DNA from 3 places in the Shewanella sp. 1311 genome. Region 1 is predicted to be linked to each of the others. Evidence: predicted binding sites of a transcription regulator. Region 1 holds the regulator's gene; each other region holds the start of a gene.

Region 1 (7,704 bases):
GCATCCATATCATCAACGGCAAAGTAGACTCGCCAATGGCTAGGGATCTGCGACTCTGACTCGGGGATTTGGTACATGGCACCTAAATCATCCCCCGCTAAATTGAATAGCGAAAAATGACCTTCTGGGATCGGCATGTCAACTGAGTCCCAACCAAATAACGCTTGGTAGAATGCCTTAGCAGCTTGCCAATCGTGGCTTGCGAGTTCAACCCAACATGCATGTCCTTGTGCGTACTGAGTAATTTTCATCATTTGCTCCTTCGTTTTTACAATCATTCGAGTTAAGTCTGAGTTCGTACTTCTGTCCAGTGTCGAGATAAAAAAGATCTGCAGGATTAAAACTCAATCGCTAAATACAAAAAAGCCCTCTCGCAGAGGGCTTAAATCATCGAAACAAATTAGGAATATTGCGGCAGTAAATTTGCCATCGCGAGCAGATGACAAGCACCCGTGACTATGCCAAATAACACCACAAGAATAATCAGCGGCGTACCGCCTATCACTCTAAAACCTGTGCTCTCGGGGAATAACTGCCGTGATTTATAGGCCATCAGCGCCGGGACGATTACCGCCCACACTGTCGCCGCTAATGCCGCAAAGCCAATCGCCACTAAGAAGCCGTCGGGGAACAGTAATCCTAAAATCGTCGGCGGCACAAAGGTCACTAACGCGGTTTTCATCCGGCCCGAGCGCGAATCGTCAAAACCAAACAAGTCGGCGAGATAATCAAACAGACCTAAGGTCACCCCTAAGAAAGATGAAGCCACGGCCAAGTTAGCAAACAGGGTCAACATACTGTTCAACCAGCTACTCGCCATCACCTCGGACAAAGCGCCCACCAAGACCCCCATATTGCCGCCTTGGGCAATAATGTCGATAAACTGGCTGCGGGGAATATTGCCCATAGTCGCCACTAACCAACAGGCATAAATCACCAGCGCGATAAAGGTGCCGACGAAAATAGCCTTGATAATGGTGGTGGAATCTTTGCCGTAATACTTCACTAAGCTGGGAACGTTACCATGGTAGCCAAAGCTGGCAAGACCAAAGGGTAGCGCCGCCCACAGATAAGGTGAAAAGCTATTATTACCATCGGGCTCGAGCAACTTAGTCACGTCGATTTCGATCAGTAAATTGCCGATTGCAAGGAAGAAGGTAATGATCATACCGCCGAGCATAATCGTGGTAATGCGATCCACGGCCTTAGTGCTGATCAATACGATACTAGCCAACACTATGGCAAACACCAGCCCAGCAACACTTTGCGGTAACTCAATTCCCATGCCCTGCAAGCTGTGATTCACAATCGAGCCACCACCGCTGATATAGGCATAAGTCAAAATATACAGCACGAAAGCGATAGAAACGCCGTTCACTATCCGCCAAAACTGCCCTAGGGTTTGCTTGCTTAAAGTATCGAAGCTAGCACCCGGTTCGAAATGCAAATTGGTTTCGAGCAGCAATAAGCCCGACATCAACATGCAAAACCAAATGCCCAATAACATTAAAATCGAATAGCCAAACCACATACCTGCACCGACCACGGGCAGAGAAAACATCCCAGCACCTACGGTCGTGCCAGCAATAATCATGGCGCCGCCGAGCAAGGACTTACCTGCGGGCTTATGCTTAGCCGCATTCATATGATTTGCCATTAAACTGTGTGCTCCGCGGTGACACTCGCCACTATCGTTTGTTTCACTGACGGACGTAATAAGCTATTGGCTTGATCTCGTATGCGATTGATATTGGACTTATCTTGGTTATCCGCTAGATATCCCAATTCTTTGAGCTTAACGCTCAAGGTGCCGTAAAGTTTCTTATCGTAGAACTCTGGCGCGGTAATGCCATGCAAAGCGCCTAAACGCTGGGCGAGTAGATGACTCTCAGACTCAAGTTCTGAGCGCTCCATCTTAGGTCTGTTCGCTAACAGATTGAAGATAATGGCATAGCGTTGCAGAGTCTCGCTTACTGAACTGGCTAACAATAATAGTTGGCTAGTGTGTTCAGGCACGACAGTTAAGGTATCAGTCTCAACCACTAACCCTTGCTCAATGAAGAAATCCAGCACTTGATTGACATAGGCAGGTACATCCTTAATGCCCATGAAGAGTTCGGCTTTCAGCAGTGGATAAAAATCGGCAACGATTGACACCACTTGCTGACGCGGGATTTGCTCATTATGCGTTAAACAACTCGCAATTAAGGACGGCACGATAAATAAGTGAATGATATTATTACGATAGTAAGTCATAGACACTGCCTGACTCGCCTCGATAGACACGATTTCACCTAAAGGATCGGCACACACAACAAACTTGTTCAGCTCTAAACCTTGCTGCACTAAATGCTTACCATCACCTTCGGCAACCGAAGTATAAGTAGTGTAAGGCACTTTTTTGAGTAGGGTCAGATACAGATCAAGCTGACGTTCCAACAGACTGCGCTCTAAGGCATTTTGATCTGTCGCCAGCAACACTAAACTCGTCAAGGTCACCGAACTCGCCGCCGCCGCATCGTTAATATTCGTCATCACTCGATTCGCCAGCACGTTTACCGCTGGCGTTAACCAGCTTGGTTTTTGCTCAGGATCATCGGCCAACTCAGTACGCCAGTTTGGCGCGCGCTCATTTAAGAAGTTTTGCAGGGTTATAGGCTCGCCAAAGTTCACATAACCTTGACCGAAATTACCCAGTTTGCGGATCGCGCCAAACACTTGCCACACAGATTCTTTTTTCTTTTTCTTACCACTTAACTCTTTATGGTACGTCGCCACTTCCATCACATGGTCATAGCCTAAATACACAGGCACTAGCGTGACTGGACGCTCGATACCGCGCAGCACACTGTTCATAGTCATAGCAATCATGCCGGTTTTTGGCGCCAATAGACGACCCGTACGTGAGCGGCCGCCTTCGGAGAAATATTCCACCGAATAACCTTTAGCAAACAGTTGATCTAAATACTCACGGAATACTGCGGTATACAGCTTGTTGCCATTAAAACTACGGCGGATAAAGAAGGCACCACCGCGACGGAACATAGGTCCAGCGGGCCAGAAGTTGAGGTTAATACCTGCGGCAATGTGCGGCGGAACCATACCTTGATAGTACAAAATATACGATAACAGCAGGTAATCCATGTGGCTGCGATGACAAGGTACATAGACAATCTCGTGGCCATCATGGTGCAACTGGCGAACTTGCTCGGCGCCTTTAATGTTGATCCCGCTGTAAAGCTTGTTCCACAACCAAGTTAAAAAACGCTCGGCAATACGCACTAAACTATCTGAGTAATCTGCAGCGATTTCATCAAGGTACTCAATAGCCGTCTCGCGCGCTTGGGTCTCAGAAATCTTTTTGTTGGCCGCTTCTTCTTGAATCGCTTTACGCAACGACTCAGATTTGAGCAGCGAATGAAACAATGCTTGGCGATTTGGCAGCACAGGCCCTGTCATCACCTTACGTTGACGGCGGAAATGCACCCGCGCGACCCGCGCTAATTTATGGGCAATCCCCATGTCAGTGCCGTGTTCGTCGGCCATGTATCGCAGAGATACCGCATTTGAAAACTGTACGAAGTTATGTCGACCTAAGAATAGAATCATCAAGCATTTGCGCAGCCAAGTCGGGTTTTCCCGCTCAAACACAGCCGCCTTCATAGTGTCGTCTTCTTTCCCTGGCGTGCGGCCCCAATACAGGCTCACGGGCACCAGTTGAATGTCTAATTCAGGGCGCTCCTTATGCACGGCCAACAAACGCATAAAGCATTCGAGGAAAGGCTCGTTACCGGCACGCTCACCAAACAGCGGCTTACGCCCTTGAAGGCAGACAACCCGAGGCGCAATCACACCATTTGCCACTAAAGGCTCATAGGGGCTCGGTAGTCCTAACTTAGCCGTTATTTCACTCAGGGCAGCGATGTCACTCAGCGATTCCGTTTTCATCACATAAGCAAGGGGTCTGGAGGCATCCAGATTCAGATCGGCAAAGGGATCCTGAGGCACAACAATAGTGTGCACTAAGTGTTTTTGGATCCAGCGTAATGATTTCAACCAAAGAGAGTCGTGTTTAGGCATTATTCTTATGCAATTAAGTACGTTTACTAGCCCGGTAGAATACCAGACTATGGGTAATATTCGCTAATTCTCTCCAACATAGCTAAAAAGTGGTTAATACTTGCGCTGCAAATAATACTGTATATACTAACAGTAACTGTATAGAAAAACAGGAAACACCATGAGACCTTTGACGCCACGCCAAGCTGAAATTTTAGAGCTAATTAAACGAAATATTGCCGATACTGGCATGCCACCCACTCGGGCAGAAATCGCGACCCGTTTAGGTTTTAAGAGCGCCAATGCGGCTGAAGAGCATCTTAAAGCGTTGGCGAAAAAGGGCTGCATTGAGATCATGCCAGGCACATCGCGGGGCATTCGTCTGACTGCGGAAGTCGAAGAAGTAACTGAAACAGGTTTACCGCTTATCGGTCAAGTAGCCGCTGGCGAACCTATTCTCGCCCAAGAACATGTTGAACAGTACTACCAAGTCGACCCCAGCATGTTTCATCCCGCCGCCGATTTTTTACTGCGGGTTAAAGGCGACAGCATGAAGAATATCGGCATTCTCGAAGGAGATTTGCTGGCAGTTCATAAAGTACAACAAGCTAGAAATGGTCAAGTGGTTGTCGCTAGAGTCGACGACGATGTCACTGTTAAACGTTTCGAAAAAAAAGGTAATGTGGTCTATCTACACGCCGAAAATGAAGACTATTCCCCGATTAAAGTGGATTTAGGCTATCAAAGTTTAACAATTGAAGGACTCGCCGTCGGTGTGATCCGTAATGGAGATTGGCTATGAACAAACTACTTGGCAATGCACCCCGCCACCCGGGCTTGTGGCTCGATGAAGTACGTGATGCCGACTATGACTGGCACCATGCACCTATCGCCTGCATGCCAACGAAGACTCAAGGTCGCCAAGAATTAATTCATCTGAGCGCGCAACTCGCCCAGTTAAGCCAACAGGGCCGTTGGTTAGTGCTCATCAACCCGCCGAGTATTGGCTACAAACAAATGCTCGCCAACGCTGGCGTGCGTATGGATAGAGTCTTGCTGGTGCACGCGAAAGATGAAGTGGAAACCCTGTGGGCGATGGAAAAAGCCTTAACAAGTGGTACGTCCAGTGCGGTTATTACTTGGACCCAATCATTAGATGCACGCGATAATCGTCGCCTGCAAATTGTCGCTAAAAGTGCCCGCGCCATGGGCATAGTGCTAGAAGACGTAAACAGTCACTTACATGGCGACGTACGCATTGAGCAAGGTAGCCTCTTCGGCCAACAATCTTTTTTTAGCGCTGTGCATTAAATATTCATTTAATTTTTTACCTTGAAAGCCGCCTCGCCTATGAATGTGAGGCTTTTTTTTGGCAATTTTTCAGACAATTAGATAAATAAGTGATCTTGATCAATATTTAAACAGCAAGTATGGTTGGTTTAGTCGGCGATGATATATCGCCGCCCGTGGCAAATAAATCGAGCCGTTATCGCGTTCAAAATGCCACTAAAAATAGAGAACAGATTTATTTCAGTCGTATGTGCCAGCGTGGCTAATACCAGCAGTAATAATACTTAATTAAAAGTAACAGCCGCCAACGCACGTTGAAGTCAAAAAAGCTTTTTTGGGAACTGAAGAGTTTGCATAGAGTTGAGACTTACTGTGTTGCTCTTCTTTGTAGTTGCTATTCGCAATTGGCAGAGGAGAAGTCTTGTGAAGCAATTGTTGTATTGTTTACTCGTGGTGTTATTCGCACCACCGTTGGCCGCCGCGGACATGCGGTTCAACATGACCCCTGGCGTAACCGAGATCAGTGGCAAGGTTTATCACTTGCACATGACCATCTTGTATATCTGCTGCGCCATTGGCCTTGTGGTCTTTGGCGTGATGATTTACGCCATGATCAACCACAGAAAATCCAAAGGCGCTGTCGCGTCCCACTTTCACGAAAGCACTAAAGTTGAAATCGCTTGGACGATTCTGCCATTTATCATTTTGATCTTAATGGCGATTCCTGCGACAAAAACCTTAATTGCGATGGAAGATCCCAGTGACGCCGATCTGACCGTTAAAGTCACGGGTTCCCAATGGAAATGGCATTACAGCTATTTCGATCAAGACATTGATTTTTACAGCATACTCGCAACCCCTAGAGCCCAAATCGACGGTACCGAAACCAAGGGTGAACACTACCTATTGGAAGTCGATAAGCCGCTCGTACTGCCGATAAATCGCAAAATCCGATTTTTGATGACCTCTGAAGATGTCATCCATTCATGGTGGGTACCTGCTTTTGCCGTGAAGAAAGATGCCAACCCAGGATTTATCAATGAGGCTTGGACTCGCATCGACAAACCCGGTATTTACCGTGGTCAATGCGCCGAACTCTGCGGTAAAGACCATGGTTTTATGCCGATCGTAGTGCAAGCCTTACCCGAAGCCGAGTTTGAAGCTTGGGTAACGGAGCAGAAACAAGCCGCAGGCGCGGCGGCAGAAGCCGCTCAAGCCGCTTTATCACAGACCCTTAGCAAAGATGATCTGATGACCCAAGGTGAGCAAGTTTACCTCGGGCACTGCGCAGCCTGCCACCAGCCCAATGGCGAGGGGTTACAAGGCGTATTCCCACACCTCAAAGGCAGTCCGATAGCAACGGGACCGCTCAGCGGCCACCTTGAAATTGTGCTCAACGGTAAAACGGGTACGGCTATGCAAGCCTTTAGTAAGCAATTGACTGCACAAGAAATTGCCGCTGTGATTACCTATGAGCGTAATGCTTGGGGCAATAATACTGGCGATGCTGTACAGGCCAAAGACGTCAACGAGCACATGAACGGTAGTGCAGGCACACAGGCACCTGCTACCGCACCAGCCAATACGACCCCAACTCCCGCACCTACAACTGAGCCCGCAGCAGTTGTCGACTCCACAACCATAGTGGATCCGGCGAGCCTCCCCACTCTCACCCATGAGGCACTGATGGCCGAAGGTGAAACTGTCTACACCACCACTTGTGCGGCCTGCCATCAGTTGACGGGAGCAGGCATACCACCCGCCTTCCCCGCCCTCGCTGGCAGTGCTATCGCCACTGGGCCCGTCGCCAATCATCTCGATATTGTGATGCACGGCAAAACAGGCACGGCTATGCAAGCATTTGGCAAACAACTCAGCCCACAGCAACTCGCAGCAGTCATTACCTATGAGCGCAATGCTTGGGGCAACAATACCGGCGATACAGTGCAACCTGCTGATATCGCAAGCCATGGACAGTAGGGGATTATGATGAGCACAACGACTCAAGATCAAACCGCAGCCCATGATGACCATCATCATGGTGCGCCAAAGGGCATCATGCGCTGGGTGCTAACCACCAACCATAAAGACATTGGTACTTTGTATTTATGGTTCAGCTTCATTATGTTTTTAACCGGTGGCGCTATGGCCATGGTGATCCGCGCTGAACTGTTTCAGCCCGGATTACAATTGGTCGAGCCCAACTTCTTTAACCAAATGACCACAGTCCATGGGCTGATCATGGTATTCGGCGCGGTAATGCCCGCCTTTACTGGGCTAGCAAACTGGCTGATCCCTATGATGATTGGTGCGCCCGATATGGCGCTGCCACGGATGAATAACTGGAGTTTTTGG
Region 2 (7,704 bases), 1.7 Mb from region 1:
CAATAGACCACCGCCGCCAACGACGGCATCGATGAATCCAGCGATAAGACCTATAACTGCCAACAGGGCCCAATGACTGGGCTCGAGTAACAATTCCAAATTTTAATCCTACTCTATGACACGTCTAAAGGGCGGTAAGGCGTCCAGCAAGGACTTGCCATAGCGTTTAGTAACTAACCGCCTATCTAAAATGGTGACTCGGCCATAATCTTGCTCTTTACGCAGTAATCTACCACAACTTTGAATAAGCTTACGTGAAGCATCTGGGATAGTCAGTTGCAAGAAGGGATTGCCGCCTTTGACTTTGACATATTCTGCATGCGCTTGCTCAACGGGCGAGGTTGGCACCGCAAAGGGCAGTTTAGTGACGATCAAGTTCGTCAGATAATCGCCGGGTAAGTCGAGGCCTTCAGAGAAACTGCCGGTGCCGAACAATATGCTCGGTTCGCCTTTATCGCACTTAGCTTTATGATTCTCTAACAACTGTTGCCGTGGCGCATTGCCTTGAATAAGCAGTTCTGTGGTGAGTTTACCTTCAAGTAATTCAACCACTTTTTCCATCTGCCAGTAGGAGGCGAATAACACTAAGGTGGCCATTTCTCCTTCAATCAGAGTAATGATTTGCTCGGCAAGTTCTGCCGTATAGGCATCATCCGTCGGCTCAGTACGCATTTTGGGTAAATAAAGTGTCGCGTTATTGGGATAATCGAAGGGCGATTGCAAGGCTAAATAACGGCTGCCATCGTTGAGTGATAACCCCACTTGATGCACAAAATGGTCGAAGTTATTGAGCGCGCGCAGCGTGGCGCTACATAAAACTACGCCCGCGGCCTTTTGCCACAGCATGGATTCCAGCATAAAGCCGACTTCAATGGGCGAGGCGCTAAACAGATAATCGACTTGCTTACCTGTGATTAGCTCGACCCAGCGCGCCATAGGGGCACCTTTATGTTTATCTTCCTTGGCCATCATCTTCCACAATTTTTGTAGATTCTCGAGCCTTTGCAGCATAAAACCGGTTTCGGCCAATAGTGCTTCGGATTGATGTTTAGGAATGTCGCCATCTTTAATCGCCTCTGCCAACAGCGACAGCATTTTATTAAACTGCTTGAGGGCAAGATTAGAGGTCACTGCAAGGTTTTCAGCCAGAATGAGTAATGAGTCCGGCAGTTTGCCGTGCTCAAAACGTAGACGGTTTTCAGGATTGGCAAAGTGCTTTGTCTGGGTATCGCAATAGTGAGCCACTTGGTTGAGCTGGGCGATAAGATCGCCTAAGTGATCTTGCATCGCCTGCGCGGGGGCAATGATGTTGTTGCTCTTTATTTGGTTTTGTAACTTAGCGCAGGTTTTGCCAATTTTTTCGAGCCAGTCGCAGGCACCCCTCAGCGTGGCCTGTGCGCTGGAGAAATCCCGCGCCACAATGGGTAAGTGATGTGCCTCATCGATAACATAAAACACGTCTTCGGGATCGGGCAAAATCACGCCGCCACCTAATTCTAAATCGGCAAATAACAAGCTGTGGTTGGCGATGAGCACGTCCCAGGTATCGACATCTTCACGGGCTTTATGGAACGGGCAATTTCTGTGGCTGGCGACTTGGCGATGACAGCTGTGTTTGTCGCAGGCGATTTGTTGCCACAGATGATCGGGCAGCGGCACGGCTAAGGTATCGATTTCACCGTTCCAGCGACCTTCGTTATAGTCTTTTAACAGGCCATGCATCATAGCCACTTGGCTATTGTCAGGCTTAGTTTGCCACATGGCCATTTGTGTACTGTTGTCGTCACCAATGAGCATCGCCAGTTTCGATAGACACACATAACGTTGTCGACCTTTGACTAGGCCAAAGCGGAAATTTAAGCCGGATTGCTCAAGGAAGAAGGGCAAGTCTTTATGCAGTAATTGTTCTTGCAGGGCGACGGTCGCGGTGGCGATACAGACTTTTTTCTTGCTCGCTAATGCCAGTGGAATGGTACCGAGAATATAAGACAATGATTTACCGATACCAGTCCCTGCTTCGACCACTATGATGCGTCTATCTTTGTCATAGTCGCCGGCGAGGGTCTTAGAGATTTCCGCCACCATATAGTTTTGTTCGCGGCGCGGCCTAAAATGAGGCAAGGCGGTAGCGATATCCTTATAGATGGCGCGGATCTGGGTTTTTACATTGTCAGGTAACATGCGTCACTACTTTATCGAATTAATGCTGTACATAATAACAGTGATTGCATAGCCTAAGAAACTTTTCTGCCATTTGGCGGCATTTAAATTGAGTAGCTATACGATTTGGGAACCCATGCGATGAAGCCAGAGGCAACAACGGCCGTTAGTGTACAAGGTCGAGTCTTAACACGCCATGCGATTCATCGTCATGGGAGTTTAGTGTTGCAGTATTATCTGGCGACCGCCCAAGGTCCTGTGCTGGTGGAAGTGCAAGGCACCGAACACATTTGTTTTTGTCATCAAACGGATGTGGCGGCTTTACAGTTACAAACGCCGGGTCAAGCATTGCGGTTTGTGCCGTTAGCGCTCAAAAGCTTTAAAGGCGGCGCCGTCAGTGGCGTTTATACTAAATCGAGCAACAGCTTACGTACCTTACAGCGCATCGCAAAAGATGCCGATATCCCTTTATTTGAAGCGGATATTCGCCCTGAACAGCGTTATTTAATCGAGCGGTTTGTGGCGCTGGATGTGGCATTTTTAGGGCATTTCTCTGCGCCGAATAGCGACAGTCTTGAGGCTAACTCGTTGCCCGTGTTTATCGCCGAGCGGGCTAAGAGTATTGCCCCTTTAACGGCGGTGAATTTACGCTGTATCTCACTGGATTTTGAATGCAGCTTTGAGGGCTTACTCTATTCGGTGGCGCTATATGGTCAAGACAGTGGCCGAGACGAGGGGCAAGGCAGCCTCAAGCAGACTTATGAAAAAGTGATTATGGTGGGCGAAGTTGAATCAAACGCCCCCGATTATATCGAATGGGTGGCCGATGAAGCGGCGCTGATCCATCGATTAATCGCGTGGTTCCATGAGTTTGATCCTGACTTTATTATCGGTTGGTCAGTGGTGAGTTTCGATCTCGCGCTGTTGTCACGCCGTGCATTATTACACCGTATTCCGCTCACCATTGGCCGCGGTGGCGCTAAGCTCGATTGGAAAGTTGACAATAAGTTTCGCCCAGAAACCTTAGTCTTACCGGGCCGTGTGGTACTCGATGGTATCGATTGGCTTAAAGCCGCTTTTTACCACTTTGAGCGTTTTTCGTTGGAATTTGTGTCGCGGCAATTATTAGGTGAAGGCAAGGCCATTCATAACGTCGATAACCGCGTTGAAGAAATTGACCAGCTGTTTAAGACCGATAAACAAGCCTTAGCGCATTACAATCTTACCGATAGCCGCCTAGTGTGGGATATTTTTACTCACACTCAATTGTGGGATTTTGCCCTCGCGCGTGCCGAACTGACAGGTTTAGAACTGGGACGGGTAGGGGCTTCGGTGGCGGCGTTTAATCATTTGTATTTACCACATTTACATCGCGCGGGTTATGTCGCTCCAGCAGAGCCTGTGAGTCAGGGCATTGAAAGTCCTGGCGGCTACGTGATGGATTCTGTGCCGGGTCTTTATAAACACATCTTAGTGTTCGATTTTAAAAGCTTGTATCCCTCCATTATTCGCACTTTTTTGATCGATCCCAAGGGATTGATTGAAGGCTTGCAGTTGCCCGAGTCTGAATGTGTTGCGGGGTTTCTTGGCGGCCGTTTCAGTCGGCAACAGCCTATTTTACCTAAGCTAATTCAAACCCTATCTGAGCAGCGCGAAAAGGCCAAGCGTGAGCACAATGCGCCGTTATCCCAGGCGATAAAAATTATCATGAACTCGCTGTATGGGGTTTTAGGCTCTCAAGGCTGCGTGTTCCATGATGCCAAGTTGGCAAGTTCGATCACGATGCGCGGCCATCAAATCATGAAACAAACCCGCGCATGGATAGAAGAGATGGGCTATCAAGTGATTTATGGCGATACGGATTCGACCTTTGTCTGGCTTGGCTGCGAGCCTGATCTTTCTGACATTAACGCTTTAGGTAAAACACTAGCGCAGGATATCAATGCTAAGTGGCAGGCTAAGATCTGTGCTGAACACCAAGTTGAGAGTTTTCTCGAGTTACAGTTTGAGCGGCATTACGAGCAGTTCTTTATGCCAACTTTAAGAGGTTCATTAGAAGGCAGTAAAAAACGTTATGTTGGCGCGTGGCGCAATGCGAGTGATGAACTTGAGCTCACCTTTAAAGGTATGGAACAAGTGCGGAGTGATTGGAGCCCCTTAGCGCGCAAAGTCCAAGAGTCACTCTATGAGCGAATGTTTAACCAAAGGGATATCAGTATTTATTTAGCCAGCGTGTTTGAAAAACTGCTGGATGGCCAGTTGGATGATGATTTGGTATTTCGTAAACGCATGCGGCGCAATATCGAAGATTACACGGCTAAATCTTCACCACATGTTAAAGTCGCCCAGCAACTATGCGACTTAACAGGTGACACCACTTTTGGCAAGCGTGGGGCGCAAATTGACTACCTGATTACTGTAAATGGACCGGAACCCTTACTGTACAGAACGTCACCAATTGATTACCAATACTACATTGATAAGCAAATTGGCCCTATTGCAGAGCCGGTATTTTCGATAATGAAACTAAACTACATGGATATTGCGTCAAAGCAGTTGCTGTTAATATAGTGTTTTTAATGTTCTTTATGTGTTGCAATAGGTGGCGAATGTAGCGTTTTAACCTGTTTTGTAGAGGTTAACTGGTTTGTTTTTGTGATGTTAATCGACATATTCTTTAGGTTTCGCTTTGAGGGGATATTGAAAATTTGCTACCCTTTAAGTGGAAATTGTAAGGAAATATAACAACGGAATGACGTTGGCAGAACATAAACAAAAAAAGGTTAAGCACCAAATGAACAAGACGTTAGTAGCAACTGCGCTTGCAGCAATTTTTTTAGTACCATCAGTCTCGGCTATCGAGATCTATAAAGATAATAAAAATGCCGTAGAAATCGGTGGTTTTATTGATGCACGCGTGATCAACACTCAAGGGGAAACTGAGGTTGTTAACGGCGCATCTCGCATTAATTTTGGTTTTAATCGTGAGTTGACTGACGGTTGGAAAGCCTTTGCTAAATTAGAGTGGGGCGTAAACCCAGTTGGTAGCAGCGATATCGTCTATAACAATCGCTTCGAATCTGTTCAAGAAGAGTTCTTCTATAACCGTTTAGGTTACGCAGGTCTGTCCCATGACACTTATGGAACACTGACTATCGGTAAGCAGTGGGGTGCTTGGTACGATGTCGTTTACAACACTAACTACGGTTTTGTGTGGGACGGCAACACTGCAGGTGTTTACACTTATAACAAAGATGACGGCGCGGTAAACGGCGTGGGTCGTGGTGATAAAACGGTCCAGTATCGCAACGCCTTTGGCGATGTTAGCTTCGCAGTTCAAGCGCAGTTGAAAAACAGTAGCTTCTATACCTGTGATACCACCGATGATATTACTCAAGCTCAGTGTCAAGCGAACTGGGAAAGTGGTGATAAAGCGGCTCAACAAGTTGAGTACAACTACACTTATGGTGGCGCGCTGACCTATAAAGCCACTGATATGTTGACGTTAACTGCGGGTGTTAACCGTGGTGAGTTTGATGTGAGTTTTGGTAACGGTGAACAAACCACAGCGGTTGATCTTATCTACGGTGCAGGTATCACTTGGGGTAACTTCGATAACGATGGTTTATATGCTGCTGCAAACTTTAACAGACAAGAAAACCATGACACTGACAACATTGGTCGTTTGATCAAAGATGCCTATGGTATTGAAAGTTTAGTTTCTTACAAGTTTGACAATGGCCTGCGTCCATTCATTTCTTACAACGTGCTTGATGCGGGTAAAGACTATGTTATCCAGCCTAACTTCAATGCCGATCCTAACGATGAATTCAAACGTCAGTTTTTAGTTGTCGGTTTACACTTTGTATGGGACCCAAATACAGTTCTGTACATAGAAGCCCGTAAAGATTACAGCGATTTCACTAGTTCAGATAAAGACCAAGAAGCTAGAATGGCACTTTCTGAATCTGATGGCGTAGCAATCGGTATCCGTTACACGCTCTAAGTTTCAAGGTTCTTTAAAGTAAGAACCTTCTGATTTTACCAAAAAGCCAGTCAGCAATGACTGGCTTTTTTGCATTATAATTCCGACAAAATATACTCATATGAATGCAAGTTGAGTATCTCACAATGGTTCCTTTGTTTTACCTGCGTGTTTTTTGTTGATAAAAAGTTTCATATGTGATTTTATTGTTTCCGCTGAGTGCTCCGTATTTTTCCGAAGTACTGCTGTCTGAAACTGCTTATTAAATAAGCGGATTATAATAAATACATAATATGTCCAGGGAGATAGACAATGCATAAGAATAACTTTTTAGCCAAGTCAGTGCGTTTTGCGTTGATTGGTGGTGTGGCAGCAACCGCGCTAAATGCTCCATTAGTGCTGGCTGCTGATGATGGAGCCGATAAAGTTGAACGTATCGAAGTTACTGGTTCTCGTTTGAAACGCACGGATTTAGAAACTGCAACGCCAATTACAACTGTAACAGCAGAGCAGATTTCAAGTTTAGGTATTCAAGATATTGGTGAATTTCTTCAATCAACCTCTGTTATGTCGGGTTCACCTATAGCTACGACAACCAATAACGGCGGTAATGGGGATTCGTATGTAGAATTGAGGGGGCTTGGCTCTTCTCGTACGTTGGTTCTCGTTAATGGTCGTCGTCCTGTATCTTCGGATATGCAGGGCATACCAGCATCAATGATTGAGCGTGTTGAAATTTTGAAAGATGGAGCATCAGCAACTTACGGGGCAGATGCCGTGGCTGGTGTAGTAAACATTATTACTAAGCGTGATTTTGATGGTTTAGAGTTTAATGCTCAAACAAAACAGAACTTTGATGTTGATGCAGGTGAACAAACAAGCTTTAGTTTTTTAGCAGGCAAAAAATTTGATTCAGGTCATTTTGTTGTAAACATTGACTATGTGAAACAAAAAGAAGTTTATCAAGGCGATGTAACTGATGTTGATTTTTTTCAACATCCATGGAACGTTTTTGACCCTGAGAGTTTTGCTCAAAATGGTCTGATCCCACCAGGTCAAGAAGGCGAAAATGCCTTCGATGCAGGGAGTGGTTCTATTCCATGTGGGAATTTCTATTTATTTACGAAGCCAGGTTCTTTTACTAATGGGACATGCCGAGATAACGGTGACCTTGGTACAGGAACGGCTGTGCTCAATGATATGAGACCATATACCGGAGGAGATACATATAACTTTAACCCCGTAAACTATTTACAGACGCCATATGAAAAACTTAACTTCTATGTGGATGGAAGTTTTGAGCTAAATGACTCTGTTACAATTTATTCTGAAACTCGAATCAATAAGCGCAGTTCTCGCCAAGAATTAGCTGCCGTTCCTTATGATACTCAATTTGATCCTGGATATACTGTGTTGGACCCTATAACGGGCAAAGCTTATCAAGGTATTTCTAAGGATAACTATTATAATCCGTTTGGTGAGGATGTTAAGCGTTCACGCCGTAGAATGTTAGAGGGGGGGCGATCTTTTGAACAGGATGTTTTACGTGCACAGCAAGT
Region 3 (7,704 bases), 1.6 Mb from region 1:
CCACTGCACTTTGCCAACGCATGTTGCCCAACTATCAACTATTTTCCGAAGTCTGTGAGTTTGGTGACCCTGCAGTGTTAAGCACTGCATTAGAGCTACTGTGGCAATCCCTGTACGATCCTAAGCTTAAATTCAATATCGATGTGCATCTGCAACGTCTTGAAGATAACACCCCAGAACCCGCTGATTTTGAAGCCTATGGCGTCTATCCAGCCATGGACGCTGTGGTCGCCATATCAACCTTATTGGGGGCGATACAAGGCAAGATTGAAGAAGATATCGTCAATATCAGCAAACTGTCATCGAGCACAGTGGCTAACTATATCGAAGCCATCAGTGATGTCGATTTAGTCGATGAAGCATTAGATGATTTTGTTTTTGCCCATGAAGTTATGGAAGAAGAGAAAGAATTACAAAATTCTCTGCTGGAAATTATCGAAGAAAATCCAAAGATCACTGCGGAACTGGTCAAAGGTTTACGCAAAGACATTATCGAAGCGGGCGTATCTAATATCGGCATCAGCGTCGCTTAATTGATGGGGTGCTTGGGGTAACTCAAGCACCCTTATTTCTAAACAATATGTCTAAACAATGTTTCTAAATAATGTTTCTAAATAATGTTTCTAAATAATGTTTCTAAATAATGTTTCTAAACAATAAGCCTCTAAGCTCGACTGCAATCACTTTCAAGCAAGCCCAAAACGAGTAAGACCAAAGCTAGCAAGTTCCATCAGCCAATATTGAGTTATTCCAATGAAAAAGATTGTTTATCAAGGATTTGTCTTAACCAATAGCGAAGGACGAACCGACAGTTGGAAACTGACCATCAAAGATCAACAGCGTATCGGTTCTTTATTCGAACTACGGCGTTTAGTGGGATACTTCTTGGAACTCGGCATATTACCCGCGACACGCTCCAGCCTGCAGGACGCGAAACAAACGCAAAATACCATGAGCAAAAACACGGTAAAACCTAAAAGACGTTAAGCATCCGTTCCCCTCGTTAAATCAACGCATAGAGAATAACTCTGGCGCCTTTGACTGCATAAACTCAATAAAGACTCTTACCTTTAGCGGCTGCTGGCTGCGCTGATGATATAAAATCGAAATCCGCCTCTGCTCGCCAATCCATTCTGGCAATAATACGTTAAGTTTCCCTTCTTTAATCTGCTGTTTTACAAATAGCTCGGGACCATACAAGATCCCGCCATGGCCTAAGGTCGCCTGAATCGCACCGTGCAAATCCGTGAGGGTCAGCTTAGTTGGGCCATTAAAATAAAAAGACTCACCGCTCGGATGCTTTAAATGCCAATTAAACAGCGGCCAGACTTTTATCAGTTGATGGGCTTCGAGATCATCGGGATGCTCAAGTTTAGGTGCCTGAGCCAAGTATTCTGGCGTGGCAAACAGGCAATAATCCAGTTCACCTAAGGTACTCGACACCCAAGAAGAATCAGGCTGAGCCCCGCCGACAATCGCCACATCTATGCCTTTATCAATCAAATCGACTAACTCATTGCTCTGGGAAATGTGTAAACGGATATCGGGATACAGGCGCCCAAATTCATTCAATGCTTGAATAAACACAATGGAAATAATCGAAATCGGCGCGGCGATGCGCAAGGTGCCCTCGGGTTTATCGCTGCCCGCACCACTCAGTTCATCAAATTGGGCAACCACACTCTGGTAGCGTTGAAAGAGTGCCAACCCTTCCTCCGTCAGTCGCAACTTGCGGGTGCTGCGCATAAAGAGCTGTTTATCGAGCTTCTCTTCCAACTTCGCTAGCTTGCGGCTCACTGTGGCAATGGGCATATCAAGCTCCTTCGCCGCCTGTGAAAAACTGCCCGCATTGACTAAATGCACAAAAAGGTAGACAAGTTGTAGTTCAGCGCCTAAATCATCACTCATTGCATGTCCTAATTCTGTTCTAGCTGCCCACTTTAGGCACTATATAAAGTCATCAACAATCACAGCGTACGCTAAGTCATTGTGTTTTAAACATCAATTAATCCACTTATACGACCATAGCGCAATAGCCTTAGACTGAAATGATATGTTATTTTGTGGCGAGTTTTACTGCGCTGGCGCTAGTTCTGGTTCTAACGTGACATAAAAATGGCAAGCGCCCACCTAAAATCATAGCGATAGTAGAAATGACGGTGGTGGCTGAGTTTATTCAAATTTAATCGTAAGGATGAGTGAGGGAAATGACCATTTTAACCCCTCTGTTTGCCGTCTTCGGGATCATGTTGCTCGGCACACTAGTGCAAAAATTAAAACTCTTGCCCGTCGATACGGATCAAGTGCTAAACCAGTATGTGTACTATATTGCTTTCCCTGCGATCATGCTTATCGCCCTCGCCCAGCAGCCGATTGATGAAATTTTGCAATGGGGATTTATTGCGGGCTACAGCACGGCTATGGTGATTACTTATCTTGTCTGCCTTGGGCTCTCGCTGCTTGCTAACCCTAAACAGCATGCGGTTGCCGCCATTCGAGCCCTCAATGCCACCTTTGGTAATACCGCATTTATTGGTATTCCACTGCTTATCATCTTATTCCCGCAGCAGCAAAGTGCGTTAGTTGCCGCCGCGATTGCCAGCTTATTATCCGTGCTGATGTTTGCCGTCGCCTTAGTCTCGATGGAACTGGCCACTAACACCCAAAGACAACACCATGCCTTAGTCATAATGGCGATGGCGGTCGGTAAAAACCCTATCGTTATTGGTAGTTTGATTGGCGTCGGCATTTCGGCGCTAGAGATAAAACTGCCCTCAGGGCTGGCGCTCATGATCCAACAAATTGGCAATACCTCAAGCCCGTGCGCGCTGTTTGCCATCGGCATGGTGCTCGCCAAAGCGATGCGCTACCAGAAAGATAGCAGCGTATTTAGCCCCAAGAATTTTATCGAACTGAGCCTTATCAACCTCTTCAAGCTAGTTGTCCAACCGGCACTCGTCTACTTTATGCTTCACCATTTTGGTGTGAGCGGTGACTACCTGATCATGGGCGTGATCTTGAGCGCACTGCCCACAGCCGCTAGCGTGTACTTGCTCGCCCAGCGCTATAACACTCAAGCTTCAACCAGTGCTCAGGGCATTCTATTTGGCACCTTAGTCACTTTTTTTAGTTTGCCTATCTTAGAAAGCTTAGTAAGAACCTACGCATAATCAGTTAATTAAAAATATTTACTGCCAATAATGCCGATTATTTACCCAAGCCACTTTACTGTATATAAAATCAGTATATACTGTTTATCAATACAGTGGTTTGGTATGTTTTTCGACAGGAATTCACTATGCTTTGCCAACTCAGCATTAATAACTTCGCTATCGTCCGTTTTTTAGAACTGGATTTTCGCCCCGGCATGACCAGCATCACAGGTGAAACTGGTGCGGGTAAATCGATCGCCATCGATGCGTTAGGCCTGTGCCTAGGCAATCGCGCCGATGCCAGCAGTGTTCGCCCAGGAGCCAATAAAACCGAGGTCAGCGCCCGCTTTTCCTTGGATGATATTCCACTGGCAAAACGTTGGTTAGAAGATAACGATCTTGAACTCGATGATGAGTGCATCCTACGTCGAACTATTGGTAGCGATGGCCGCTCGCGCGCCTACATCAATGGTAATCCAGTGCCACTGACGCAGCTCAAATTACTGGGTCAGTTGCTTATCGGTATTCACGGTCAACATGCGCACCATGCAATGTTAAAAAGTGAACATCAACTCACCTTGCTCGACAGTTATGCCAACCACAGATTACTTATCGATACGGTTGCCGCCAGCTTTCAACGCTGCAAGCAAATTGAGGCCGATCTAAAACAACTCGAAGCCTCCCAGCATGAACGTATTGCCCGTAAGCAATTAGTGCAATATCAAGTAGAAGAACTCGATGAGTTTGATCTTAAAGTCGATGAGTTCGATGAAATTGAGCAAGAGCACAAACGTCTTGCCAATGGCACTGAGTTGATTGATACCTGTCAGGCGAGTCTAGATATACTCACTGAAGGCGAAGAGAACAATATAGAGTCGCTACTTAACCGAGTCGTTTCCCTCGCCGAAGATCTGCAAAGCTACGATCCTGCATTAAGCAATATCAACACTATGCTCAATGATGCCTTAATCCAAGTGCAAGAAAGCGCAGGCGAATTACAGCACTATTTGAGTAAGCTTGAACTCGATCCAACCCACTTTGCCTATTTAGAAGAACGGCTATCAAAAGCCATGCAACTGGCGCGTAAGCACCATGTCAGCCCAAATAAACTAGCCGAACATCATTTGGCATTAAAGGCAGAACTGAGCACCTTAGACAGTGACGAAAGCAAGCTCGAAGAAATTCAACTACAGGTCGATGCCAGTAGAGCCGCTTACCTTAGCAACGCACAAAAACTCAGCCAAAGCCGCGCTAGATATGCCAAAGAACTCGACAAACTCGTGACTCAGTCAATCCACGAACTGAATATGCCTAAGGGTAAATTTACTATCGAAGTCAATTTCCACCCAGAGCAAATGTCAGCCAACGGCAGTGACAACATCGAATTTATGGTCACCACTAACCCTGGCCAACCCTTACAACCGATTTCGAAAGTCGCGTCTGGCGGTGAGCTTTCACGGATAGGCTTAGGGATCCAAGTCATTACCGCGAAGAAAGTTGCCACGCCGACATTGATTTTCGATGAGGTGGATGTCGGGATTTCGGGTCCCACCGCCGCAGTGGTGGGTCGCATGTTACGCAGCTTAGGGGAATCGACCCAAGTACTGTGCGTGACTCACTTGCCGCAAGTTGCGGGCAATGGTCATCAACACATGTTCGTCGATAAGTTTAATAAGGCGGGCAGTACAGAAACTACAATGAAGTCGCTCGATCGTGAGCAGCGTATTCAAGAACTTGCAAGACTGTTAGGTGGCGATACTATCACTAGCAATACCCTAGCAAACGCAAGGGAACTGCTGCAATAGTAGAATCAAGCAGAAAAGGGATAAGGGATGTTCAGCTAATCCCTTCAATCAGAAAAATGCGAAATCAAAAGCTAAGGGTTAGTTGTTGGCCATGTTAACTATCATGCCAATTTAGCTATCATGTTAGCTAACACACCAGACTAGCCCTTGCAGACAGATAAAGGCAAATACGCCCGCTAAGACATCATCAATCATAATGCCAAAACCACCTTCGACTTTGGCATCGAGCCAACGGATTGGCCAAGGTTTGATGATGTCAAAAAAGCGAAATAAACCAAAGCCCACTAACAGCCAAATCCAGCCCGCTGGTGCCGCTATCATAGTGATCAACAGTCCAGCCACTTCATCCCACACAATCGCGCCATGGTCGTGTACGCCCATGTCATGTGCCGCTTTACCACAGATATAAAATCCTGCAAATACACTCACTAAAGTTAAGCCGATATACCAAGCAAGCGGTAATGGCGCCATCAGTAAATAGAGGGGAATAGCAGCTATGGTACCGAAAGTACCGGGCGCTTTAGCGGCGAGTCCGCTACCGAAACCGAGTGCCAAAAAGTGGACAGGATTTTTTAATGACAGGCGCGTTAACGCCTGATCCTTTGACAACCATTTCATTAACATGCTCTTCGCTTAAAAGTGCTCGAAACCGTGATATGGCGGCGTAAATGGCTCACCATTGAGTCGTAACTTGAGCTTACTGCCCGCACAAATTTGCCCAACACGAACAAACTTTGCTCCTGCATGGCTTAATGCTGTCTCAAGCGCGCCTTTTTGCGCCTCAGGAACGGTGAACAACAATTCGTAATCTTCGCCGCCCGTTAGCGCATAACCTAAGGCATGATCCTCACTGACGGTATCTTGCATCGCGCGCGAAAGCGGGATGCAATTAACATCGACAACCGCACCAACTGCCGAAGCCTTAAGTACATGACCTATATCCGAGATAAACCCGTCGGAAAGGTCGATAGCACTGGAGGCTAGCGAACGCAAAGCTTGGCCCGCTAAGACTCTTGGTGTTGGACGATAATGGCGATTGATCAGGAATTCTTTATGCTCAGCTCTGGCCTGTTGCGCACCGCGAATGATATCCAGACCTAAGGCCGAATCTCCGAGCGTGCCCGTGACATAAATCCAATCACCAGCTTTAGCACCATGACGCGTGAGTGCCTTACCCTGCGGGACTTGGCCGTGCACTGTGATATTTATCGCCCGTGGGCCACGAGTCGTATCGCCGCCAATTAAGGCAATGCCATAGTAATCGGCCGCTTCAAATAAACCTTCGCTAAAACCACTGAGCCAAGTTTCATCGACTGCGGGTAACGTCAAGGCAAGCGTCATCCACGCAGGTTCAGCACCCATGGCAGCCAGATCAGATAAATTTACCGCTAAGGCTTTGTAACCTAAGGCAGCAGGAGGCATATCGGGGAAGAAGTGGACATTTTCGACTAAGGTGTCACAGGAGATAGCAATCGACTTGTTTTCTGCGGGTTGCACTAAAGCGCAATCGTCACCGATGCCAAGCTTCACATCACGGCGAGTGGGGCCGCGGTTGCTAAAATAACATTCAATTAATTGGAATTCTTTCACTGTACAGTTTGGCACGACTTACATCGGCCACCTTTGTTAGCAATGAAAAACGGTATCCTAAGATACCGTTTGTCTTTATTACTTGCGTGCAACCAGTTTGTCGAGCAGTCCATTCACAAACTTATGACTCTCGTCCGCACCGAAAGCTTTTGCCAACTCAATCGCTTCGTTAATCGCGACCTTATATGGCACATCTTTACGGAAAGTCAGCTCATAGGTCGCTAAACGAACTATGGCTTTCTCTACTGGAGACACTTCATCAATCGGGCGTTCCAGATGCGGGATGATCAGCTCATCCAATTGGGTTTTCTTCGTTGCAACGCCTGAAAATAGCTCACGAAAATAAGCTACATCAACACCGTCGAGACTTTGTTCAGTTAAAAACTCATGCTCGACATCGGCAATATTATTCCCGCTTAGTTGCCATGAATAAATGGCTTGAACGGCTAAACGGCGGGCCTTGCGGCGCTCAGAAGGCTTCATTATTTTTCCTACTATAACAACTGTTGTTCAAGTTCTTGCAGAACATTGACCATTTCAAGCAGACTTAAAGCAGCTTCGCCGCCTTTGTTACCCGCTTTGGTACCTGAACGTTCAATAGCTTGTTCAATGGTATCTGTGGTCAAAACACCGAAAGCAACAGGCAGATCAAATTCTAAAGCAACTTGAGCTAGACCTTTATTACATTCGCCTGCAACAAAATCAAAATGAGGAGTACCACCACGGATCACCGCACCTAATGCGATAATACCGTCGAATTTACCACTGGCAGCTACGCGACGCGCAGCTAGCGGCAACTCAACCGCACCTGGTACACGGACAACTGTGATATTGTCGTCGCTGACTTGGCCAAAACGTTTCAGCGTGTCAAGTGCACCTTCAAGCAAGCTCTCAACTAAAAAGCTGTTGAAACGCGAAATTACAATCGCAACTTTGGCATTTTTCGCTTCGATATTACCTTGAACTACGTTCATTATCTTACCTAATTTAGCTAAAGCACCCAGCTCGGGGCGAAAAGTGGCGACATGATATCACAGCCAATTGCCCAGAGCCCTATGCAAATTATCAGAAATTGTTAATTTTACTTCAGTGTAACTTTGGGTTTTAGTCCGCCACATACTCAGTCACTTCAAGGCCAAAGCCCGAAAGTGAATGGT

What was found. The regulator LexA, encoded in region 1, represses DNA repair genes until DNA is damaged. The targets are predictions, from matches to a motif close to TACTGTATNNNNATACAGTA.
Region 2: a site for LexA is predicted at 2,205-2,224, ahead of dinG (ATP-dependent DNA helicase DinG). Genes of this name have one in related genera too.
Region 3: a site for LexA is predicted at 3,249-3,268, ahead of recN (DNA repair protein RecN). Genes of this name have one in related genera too.

Annotation. Positions count from the first base shown of each region.
Region 1 covers NZ_CM181686.1:2,814,042-2,821,745, reverse strand. The annotation lists gene AC5YB3_RS12685 (VOC family protein) at 1-251, opposite strand, end outside; gene mtr (tryptophan permease) at 401-1,657, opposite strand; gene plsB (glycerol-3-phosphate 1-O-acyltransferase PlsB) at 1,657-4,080, opposite strand; gene lexA (transcriptional repressor LexA) at 4,241-4,861, shown strand; gene AC5YB3_RS12665 (cell division inhibitor SulA) at 4,858-5,370, shown strand; gene coxB (cytochrome c oxidase subunit II) at 5,773-7,329, shown strand; gene ctaD (cytochrome c oxidase subunit I) at 7,339-7,704, shown strand, end outside.
Region 2 covers NZ_CM181686.1:4,504,832-4,512,535, forward strand. The annotation lists gene AC5YB3_RS19765 (sulfite exporter TauE/SafE family protein) at 1-99, opposite strand, end outside; gene dinG (ATP-dependent DNA helicase DinG) at 109-2,181, opposite strand; gene AC5YB3_RS19775 (DNA polymerase II) at 2,302-4,731, shown strand; gene AC5YB3_RS19780 (porin) at 4,955-6,166, shown strand; gene AC5YB3_RS19785 (TonB-dependent receptor domain-containing protein) at 6,458-7,704, shown strand, end outside.
Region 3 covers NZ_CM181686.1:1,207,552-1,215,255, forward strand. The annotation lists gene AC5YB3_RS05465 (YjaG family protein) at 1-533, shown strand, start outside; gene AC5YB3_RS05470 (DUF3319 domain-containing protein) at 754-987, shown strand; gene AC5YB3_RS05475 (LysR family transcriptional regulator) at 1,009-1,908, opposite strand; gene AC5YB3_RS05480 (AEC family transporter) at 2,208-3,170, shown strand; gene recN (DNA repair protein RecN) at 3,299-4,957, shown strand; gene AC5YB3_RS05490 (phosphatidylglycerophosphatase A family protein) at 5,081-5,575, opposite strand; gene thiL (thiamine-phosphate kinase) at 5,591-6,547, opposite strand; gene nusB (transcription antitermination factor NusB) at 6,626-7,030, opposite strand; gene ribH (6,7-dimethyl-8-ribityllumazine synthase) at 7,042-7,521, opposite strand; gene ribBA (bifunctional 3,4-dihydroxy-2-butanone-4-phosphate synthase/GTP cyclohydrolase II) at 7,652-7,704, opposite strand, start outside.